Regions from separate parts of the Cellulomonas gilvus ATCC 13127 genome, predicted to be linked through region 4. Evidence: predicted binding sites of a transcription regulator. Region 4 holds the regulator's gene; each other region holds the start of a gene.
What was found. Region 4 encodes HrcA, which represses chaperone genes, less so after heat shock. Its sites were predicted from a motif close to TTNGCACTCGNNNNNNNCGAGTGCNAA; they were not measured.
Positions count from the first base shown of each region.

Region 1: the regulator HrcA is predicted to act here: its motif matches at 730-756, upstream of CELGI_RS07825 (Hsp20/alpha crystallin family protein).
Region 2: the regulator HrcA is predicted to act here: its motif matches at 1,412-1,438, upstream of groES (co-chaperone GroES).
Region 3: the regulator HrcA is predicted to act here: its motif matches at 1,144-1,170, upstream of CELGI_RS02850 (FmdB family zinc ribbon protein).

Region 1 is NC_015671.1:1,692,580-1,694,762, reverse strand. Features, by position in the region: gene CELGI_RS07835 (CDGSH iron-sulfur domain-containing protein) at 1-61, shown strand, start outside; gene CELGI_RS07830 (DUF2231 domain-containing protein) at 147-704, shown strand; gene CELGI_RS07825 (Hsp20/alpha crystallin family protein) at 850-1,281, shown strand; gene CELGI_RS16455 (hypothetical protein) at 1,394-1,765, shown strand.
Region 2 is NC_015671.1:959,070-961,252, reverse strand. Features, by position in the region: gene CELGI_RS04495 (MerR family transcriptional regulator) at 1-343, opposite strand, end outside; gene CELGI_RS04490 (WhiB family transcriptional regulator) at 578-886, shown strand; gene groES (co-chaperone GroES) at 981-1,277, opposite strand; gene CELGI_RS04480 (class I SAM-dependent methyltransferase) at 1,491-2,183, shown strand, end outside.
Region 3 is NC_015671.1:602,255-604,437, forward strand. Features, by position in the region: gene CELGI_RS02840 (SAF domain-containing protein) at 1-34, shown strand, start outside; gene mscL (large conductance mechanosensitive channel protein MscL) at 85-639, shown strand; gene CELGI_RS02850 (FmdB family zinc ribbon protein) at 742-1,089, opposite strand; gene CELGI_RS02855 (penicillin acylase family protein) at 1,226-2,183, shown strand, end outside.
Region 4 is NC_015671.1:1,359,942-1,362,124, reverse strand. Features, by position in the region: gene dnaJ (molecular chaperone DnaJ) at 1-217, opposite strand, end outside; gene hrcA (heat-inducible transcriptional repressor HrcA) at 288-1,310, opposite strand; gene CELGI_RS06250 (DUF3097 domain-containing protein) at 1,495-2,183, shown strand, end outside.

The sequences.
Region 1 (2,183 bases), 330 kb from region 4:
CGCACGGTCGTCGTCCGCCGCTCCCGCGTCCCCGGTCGCGCCCGGTGACGCGCCCGCCTAGCGTGCCAGGGAGCGGCTCCCCCGGCCCGCGGTGCTCGTCCGGCCACCGCGCCCGCATCCGCCGCGCACCCGATCGGAGGACCCCCATGACCCCGACGCACCCCGCGGCCGCGCTGCCGCGCCGCCTGGCCACCCGTCTGGAGACCTCTCGCAGGCTCGACCGGCCCACGCACGCGCTGCGCCGCGCGGCCGCCCAGCTCGACCGCGTGCCGGCACTGCGCGCACTCCTACGCGGCGAGCCGCTCGGCCACGCCGCGCACCCGCTCGTGACGGACGCGCCCCTCGGGATGTGGACCAGTGCGATGGTGCTCGACCTGACCGCCGGTGAGCAGGGTCGGGCGGCCGCCGACCGGTTGGTGGGGCTGGGTGTGCTGTCCGCGCTGCCCGCCGCGCTCACCGGGCTCGCGGACTGGTCCGGCTCGCCCGCGCGCGTCGAGCGCGTCGGCACGGCGCACGCCGCGCTCAACTCCGTCGCGCTCGGCCTGTACTCGGCGTCATGGCTGCTGCGCCGGCGCGGGAGCCGCGGGCTCGGCGTGCTCGTGGGGCTCGCGGGCGGCGGCACGGTCGCCGCGAGCGGGTACCTGGGCGGGCACCTGGCGTTCGTCCAGCGCGCGCCCCGGCACGCCAGGCCCGTCGCCGACTGACGCGTTCGCTCTCGGCGTACACCGGTTGGCACTCGCGGCCGACGAGTGCTAATTCTGGAGGCGTAGCCGCCCCGGCGGATCCACATCCGCCGGGCAGCGCCCGAGCCCGGACGGTCCGGGCTCGCCCAGGAGGAGGTGAGGGTTCGTGGCTACGCGATTCGACCCGTTCCAGGAGCTCGACCGGCTGTTCGGCCAGGTGCTGGCGAACGACCGCGCCGCGACGTCGATGCCCATGGACCTGTACCGGTCCGGTGACCACTACGTGCTGCACGTGGACCTGCCCGGTGCCGACCCCGGATCGATCGACGTCTCGGTCGAGGACCGTGTGCTCACCGTCCGCGCGCAGCGCAGCCCGCGCACCGAGCAGGACGTGCAGTGGCTCGCCAAGGAGCGCCCGTCGGGCACGTACGCGCGCCAGCTCGCCGTGGGCGCGGGCCTCGCGCTCGACCACATCGAGGCCACCTACACCGACGGCGTGCTGACGCTGTCCATCCCCGTGGCGGACGAGGCCAAGCCGCGCAAGATCGAGGTCCAGCACGGCACCCGGCCCGCGATCGAGGCCACCACGCCCGCCTGAGCCCGACCCGACCGCACGAGAGCCCGCCGCCCGCCCCGGGTGGCGGGCTCTCGCACGTCCGTCGGGGCCTCCGGCCCATGCGGATCGCGGCCACGCGCGACAGCCTGCCAGGGTGACCTCCCGCAGGAACGCCCTCGTCCTGGCCGTCGTCCGCTCGCCGGCCCACCGCATCCTCGGCCGCGTGCGTGAGCTGCGCTACACCGGCCCCCGTAGCGGCGCCGACGTGCGCCTCCCGGTCGAGATGGTCGAGCACGGCGACGCGCTCGTCGTCCTGGTCGGACGCGCCACGACCAAGCGCTGGTGGCGGGCGTTCCGCGAGCCGTGGCCCGTCGTCGTCACCACGGGCCGTCGCGAGCGGCACGGCATCGGCCAGGTGCTGACCGCCGACGACCCGCGCCGCGCGGCCGCCGCGGCGGCGTACCAGGCCGTGTCGCCCGCGCGCGTGGGCCCCGACGACGTCCTGGTCCTCATCACGCCGAGCTGACCGGGACCGACCCGACCCAGAGAAGCACGAAGCCCTCCCCGGTGACCCGGGAAGGGCTCTGACCTGCTCGTGCTGGTGGGCGATACTGGGATCGAACCAGTGACCTCTTCCGTGTCAGTGATCGGAGTCGGGTTCGCCGGCGTCCGCCCACGTCCATCTGTGCAGGTCAGCGCTTCGGGTAGTTCTGCGCGGACAGCCACGAACACGCCTGGATCGATGCTGGATGGGGTACGCAATTGGGGTACTGGGGCAGCCCCCTGAATTGCGCGGGCCGGCTCGGTCAGTCACCGGTGCCGGCCCGTACGTCACCGCCAACAGGTCGGTCAACGGACGCGAGAGCACCGAGTCGGTCACCGCGCGCACCAGACGCATCTGCCCCCACCGCCGGTCGGCCAGCAGGCCCGACTCCACGAGACGG
Region 2 (2,183 bases), 400 kb from region 4:
CCGCCACCGGCAGGGCGCTGGGCGCGGCCTCGAGCGGCGTGTCCCGTGCGAGGCGCGCCGCGTCGCCGGGCGCCACGCCGTCGAGCGTCAGGCGGCGCATCACCAGGAGCCGCTCGACGTCCGGGGCGGAGTACCTGCGGTGCGAGCCCGCGGTGCGGTCGCTCGGCCCCAGCCCGTAGCGGCGGTCCCACGTGCGCAGCGTCGCGGGCGCGACCCCCAGCCGCGCGGCCACGGCAGCCACCGTCAGGGGGCCGGACACGGGTGCACCGCCCGGCGCCGCGGCCCCGTCCACGCCCGCCGGGTCCACGACGCCGTCGACGGCGTCGTCCGAGGGCAGGGGCATGGCGCGATTCTGCCAGGCGGCGGCCCGCTGAATCGTGTCTTCCGGCCGTCCGACACGATCTCGAAGCGGGCATCGGTGGCAAATCGGGCGATGGGTCAGATCAACCGCTTCGCAACTCGGTCGGGACGACCGGGCCTTGACCAACTTCTGGCGCGGTTGTAGCGTCCACTCCACGCACTGAGACGAGAGGTCACTCCGGTGCCGCAGACCGGACGACCAATTCGAGGAGGAAGCATGGCCGAGATCTCCCGCCTACCCGGACCCGTGATGGACCTGTGGGAATGGCAGTTCGAGGGCGCGTGCCGCGACGCCGACCAGGACCTGTTCTTCCACCCGGAGGGCGAGCGTGGCTCCGCACGCCGCCGCCGGGCGGAGGCCGCCAAGGCCATCTGCGCGACGTGCCCCGTCCTCAAGGAGTGCCGCGAGCAGTCCCTCGCGGTCCGCGAGCCGTACGGCGTGTGGGGCGGGCTGTCCGAGGACGAGCGCAGCGCGATCCTCGCCGAGCGCAGCCGCTCCGTGACGGTACGGCGGACGACCGCCTGAGCTCCTCCTCAGGCTCCCGACCCACCGGGACGACGAAGGCCCCGTCCATCAGGACGGGGCCTTCGTCGTGCGGCGCCTCAGCGACGCCGGCAGATCACTTGACGACGATCGCGAGGATGTCGCGCGCCGAGAGGATCAGGTACTCCTCGCCGGAGTACTTGACCTCGGTGCCGCCGTACTTGGAGTAGATGACCTTGTCGCCCACGGCGACGTCGAGCGGGACGCGGTTGCCCTTGTCGTCGATGCGACCCGGACCGACCGCCAGGACCTCGCCCTCCTGGGGCTTCTCCTTGGCGCTGTCCGGGATGACGAGACCGGAAGCCGTCGTCGTCTCCGCCTCGAGCGTCTTCACGACGATGCGGTCCTCGAGCGGCTTGATGGAGACCGACACTGCGGACCTCCCCTTCACGTGTTGAGTGGTTCAGGGTTGTCGCGCCCGGTCAGCCGTCGTCGCGGGTGCCGGAGGCCGGGCGCATTGGCACACTCATGCCGAGAGTGCCAACTGACCCTCACTCTAGAAACGGGCTGGCACTCGGTCAACCCGAGTGCCAGCAGCGCGCGGACGGTGCACGCCCACGGGCGGCACCGTGCGAGGATCGCGCGCATGGACGCCGACGGACTGAGCCGGCTGCTCTCCCCGGACGGGTGGGCCCTGCTGTCCGCGCTACCCCCGTACGACGAGCGGCTCGCGATGCCGCTCGCGGAGCGCCTGCGCGCCGAGGGGCTGCACCCCTCGCTCGTGGCCGCGGCGCTCACGCAGTCCCGGCTGCGGGCACGCGCGCGCACCAAGCTGGGCGACTTCGCCGACGGGATGCTGTTCACCCCCGCGGGGCTCGAGCAGGCCACGCGGCTCGAGGTCGCCGCGCACCACGCGCGCCGCTACCGCGACGCCGGGCTCACGCACGTCGCCGACCTCACGTGCGGGATCGGCGCGGACGTCATGGCGTTCGCAGGCGTGGGCCTGCGCGTGACCGCCGCGGAGATCGACGAGATGACCGCGGCGATCGCGACGGTCAACCTGCGCCACTTCCCCGAGGCCCGTGTGCTGCACACCGACGGCACCACGCTGGACCTGGCGGACGTCGACGGCGTGTACGCCGACCCGGCGCGCCGCGCGGGCGGCTCCCGCGTGCACGACCCGGCGGCCTACCAGCCGCCGCTGGACCTGGTGCTCGCGGTCCGCGAGCGCGTGCCCGCGCTCGGGCTCAAGCTCGGCCCGGGCATCGCGCACCGCGACCTGCCGGCCGACGCACGCGCGCAGTGGGTCTCGGTGGACGGCGACGTGGTCGAGCTCGGG
Region 3 (2,183 bases), 760 kb from region 4:
TTCGTCCGCCCTGTCGGCAGTCGTCGTGCCATGATCGGACGTCACCGAACCCGGTGACGTCGGACGACCTCCCGGAGGTTCCACGTGTCGCAGTCCCCGGTCGGCTCGGCCACGAATGCGCTCGGCTCGGGCGCACGCGGCATGGGCAAGGTGTTGCAGGGCTTCAAGGAGTTCATCTCGCGCGGCAGCGTCGTGGACCTCGCCGTCGGCGTGGTCATCGGCGCCGCGTTCGGCGCGGTCGTGAAGTCGTTCGTCGACGGGATCATCAACCCGTTGGTCGGCTGGATCTTCGGCGCGCCGGACATGACGAACATGTGGGCGTTCGGTCCGGACGGCAAGGACCCCATCCGGGTCGGCCTGGTGTTCAGCGCGGTGATCACGTTCCTGCTGACGGCCGCCGCGATCTACTTCCTCATCATCATGCCGATGAACGCGCTCGCGGCGCGGCGCAAGCGCGGCGAGGAGCCCGAGCCCGCTGCGCCGGCCGAGGACATCCTGCTGCTGCAGGAGATCCGTGACCTGCTGGCCGCGCGGCCCACGCCCGCGGTCGTGGCGGACACGACGAACCCGCCCACGATCATCCCGCCGTCGACGATCCCGCCCGCCGGGCCGACGGCCCCGCCGCCGCCCACGGTCTGACGCCGGACGCACGACGACCGCCCCGCTCCACGTGAGCCGGGCGGTCGTCGTGCGTCCGGGGCGTCGGCCCGCTGCGCGCGCCGCGGCGGCGGGCGGACCTCGTCAGGACGAGGCCGCGGCCTTGGCGGGCGCGGGCGTCGCGGGCGCCGGCGTGCTCGGCGACGTCGAGGCGGCGGTCGACCCCGAGTCCGACGAGCCGGTCGACGGCGTCGACGAGGACTCGGCCGAGCCGGTGCCCGACGGCGCGGCCGGCACGGACGAGGACTTGGCCCCCGAGCGCGCGTCGTTCCGGTAGAAGCCGGAGCCCTTGAACACGACGCCCACGGACGAGAACACCTTGCGCAGCCGGCCCTCGCACTCGGGGCAGACGCTCAGGGACTCGTCGGAGAACGACTGGTGGATGTCGAAGGCGTGGGCGCACTGCGTGCACGCGTACGAGTAGGTGGGCACCGGGTCTCCTGCGGGTTTCGGGTCGTGGCGGGGCGGGTGCGCGGGCCGCGGGGGCTGGCACTCACCCGTTCCGAGTGCCAAGGATAACGGCCCGCCCACACGTCCGATTCCCTGCGACGGCACTACCCTCGCAAGCGTGCTCCGCAGCCGTGCCGCCCGCCTGACCCTGCTCTCCGTCGCGATCGTGCTCGTCGTCGCTCTCGTCGCGACGGTGGTCGCGGCGTTCGTCGTCGTCCGGCGGCCGTTGCCGCAGGTCGAGGGGACGCTGCGCGTGCCCGGGCTGCAGGCGCCGGTCACGGTGACGCGTGACGCACGCGGCATCCCGACGATCACGGCGGACAGCGCCGCGGACCTGTTCCGCGCGCAGGGCTACGTGGCCGCGCAGGACCGGTTCTTCGAGATGGACTACCGACGGCACGTGGTCGCGGGCCGGCTCTCGGAGCTCGTGGGCGAGAACGAGGACGCGCTCGACGCGGACAAGGTCATCCGCACGTTCGGGTGGCACCGCATCGCGCAGCAGGAGCTCGAGATCCTCGAGCCCGCGACGCGTGAGGCGCTCGAGGCGTATGCGGCGGGCGTCAACGCCTACCTGGACGGCAAGGCGCCGTCGCAGATCGCGGTCGAGTACACGGTGCTGGGGCTGCAGGTGCAGATCGAGGCGCCCGAGCCGTGGGACGCGGTGGACTCGCTCGCGTGGCTCAAGGCGATGGCGTGGGACCTGCGGGGCAACTACGACGACGAGCTGGGCCGGGCGCGCGCGTTCGCGTCGGTGCGGGACGTCGCGAAGGTCGACCAGCTGTTCCCGCCGTACCCGCAGGCGCTCAACGCCCCGATCCTGGCCGAGCAGGACCTCACGACGGCGACGCCCGCGATCGCGACGCAGCCCGCGCCCGACCTGGACGACTCCGCGCTGCAGGCGGCGGTCGCCCGCGCGCAGGAGGCGCTCGAGGCCGTGCCGCACCTCATGGGGGACGGCGAGGGCGTCGGCTCCAACTCGTGGGTGATCGGCGGCGACCTGACCGAGAGCGGCAAGCCGCTGCTGGCCAACGACCCGCACCTGGGCATCTCCGCGCCGGGCATCTGGACGCAGGTGG
Region 4 (2,183 bases):
GCGAGGACGGGTCGGAGCCCAGGTCGTACTGGCGCCGCTTGTCCGGGTTGCCGAGGACCTCGTACGCACGCGAGACGTCCTTGAACCGCTCCTCGGCCTTCGGGTCGGCGCCCGCGACGTCGGGGTGGTGCTCGCGCGCGAGCTTGCGGTACGCCTTCTTGATCTGCTCGGTCGTGGCGTCACGCGGGACGCCCAGCACCTCGTAGTAGTCGGTCATGCGCTCGCTTTCCTGGCGGGCTCGTCGGGGTCACGCGGCCGTGACCCCCGCGTGGTGCGGGATCGGGTGGTCAGCCCGCAAGGATGCGGGTGAGGTACCGGGCGACGGCGCGCACCGACGCCATCGTGCCCGGGTAGTCCATGCGGAGCGGGCCGATCGCGCCGACGCGGGCGATCGCGCCGCCCTCGTCGCCGTACCCGCTGGTCACGAAGCTCGTCTCGACCAGGCCGTCGTGCCGGGTCTCGCGGCCGATGCGGACCGTGACGGTCGCGGCGTCCTCGGCCATGTCGCTCAGCAGGCGCAGCAGCACCACCTGCTCCTCGAGCGCCTCGAGCACCGGGCCGATGCTGCGCGCGAAGTCCTGGTTGCCCCCACGGGCCAGGTTGGCCGTGCCGGCGAGCACGACGCGCTCCTCGCTCTCCTGCGCGAGCGTCTCGGCCACGACGGCCACGACCTGCCGCAGCAGCGGGCCGTCGTCCACCGCGAGCGTGTCCGCGAGGTCCTCGACGACCGTGCGCAGCTCGGCCAGGCGGCGGCCCGCGACGTGCGCGTTGAGCGTGGTGCGCAGCCGCGTGACGACCTCCTCGTCGACCTCGGCGTCCGCCTCGATCGTCCGCTGCTCGACGCGGCCGGTGTCCGTGATGAGCACCACCAGCAGGTGCCGCGCGCCCACGGGGACGAGCTCGATGTGCCGCAGCGCCGAGCGGCGCAGCGACGGGTACTGCACCACGGCGACCTGGTGCGTCAGCTGCGCGAGCAGGCGCACCGCGCGCGCCACGACGTCGTCCAGGTCCACCGCGTCCTCGAGGAACTGCCCGATCGCGCGCTTCTCGGGCGCCGAGAGCGGCTTCACGGTCGCCAGGCGGTCGACGAACATGCGGTAGCCCTTGTCCGTGGGCACGCGGCCCGCGGACGTGTGGGGCTGGGCGATGTAGCCGCCCTCCTCGAGCGCCGCCATGTCGTTGCGGATCGTCGCGGGCGAGACGCCCAGGTGGTGCCGCTCGACCAGCGCGCGCGAACCCACGGGCTCGCTCGTCTGGACGTAGTCCTCGACGATCGCGCGGAGCACGTCGAGCCGACGGTCGTCGCTCATCCGCTGCCTCCTCATGCCTCGCTGGGTAGCACTCACCCCTGCCGAGTGCCAATCGTACGACGACCGCGCGCAGGCTCGCCGGTCGCCATCGGGCCGGCCCCGCAGGCGTGTCGCGCGAGGCGTCGGTTGCCGCCACCTAGGGTGGCGGACCGCAGGAGACGGCGGACGGATCGGAGACGGGCGGATGGATCGGTACGGGTCGGACGTGCTGGGCGGGGGCCGGGCCGAGCACCACCGGGCGCCGCGGGTCTCGCGCCCGCAGGCGGCCGAGCGCGGTCTCGTCGTCGAGGAGGTCACCACCGGGTGGGTGGGCGCCGTCGTGCGCGTCGAGAAGTCCGGCGGGCAGCACGTGGTCGTGCTCGAGGACAGACGTGGCCGGACGCGCACGTTCCCGCTGGGTCCCGGGTTCTGGGTGGACGGCGAGCCCGTGCTGCTCACCGCGCCCGTCACGACGACCGCGCCCCGCGCACCCGAGCGCACCGCGTCGGGCTCGCGTGCCGTGCACGGCGCGGCCGCGCGCGTGGCCCGCGGCAGCCGCATCTGGGTCGAGGGCCGGCACGACGCCGAGCTCGTCGAGAAGGTCTGGGGCGACGACCTGCGTCTCGAGGGCGTCGTCGTCGAGCTGCTCGACGGCGTCGACCACCTGCTCGACGCCGTGCGGGACTTCGCGCCGGAGCCGGGCCGCCGCGTGGGCGTGCTGGTGGACCACCTGCTGCCCGGCACCAAGGAGTCCCGGATCGCGCAGGAGGCGATGCGCACGGCACCCGCAGGCACCGTCCTGGTGCTGGGTCACCCCTACGTCGACGTCTGGCAGGCGGTACGCCCGCAGCGCGTGGGGCTGACCGCCTGGCCCACGATCGAGCGGGGCACCGA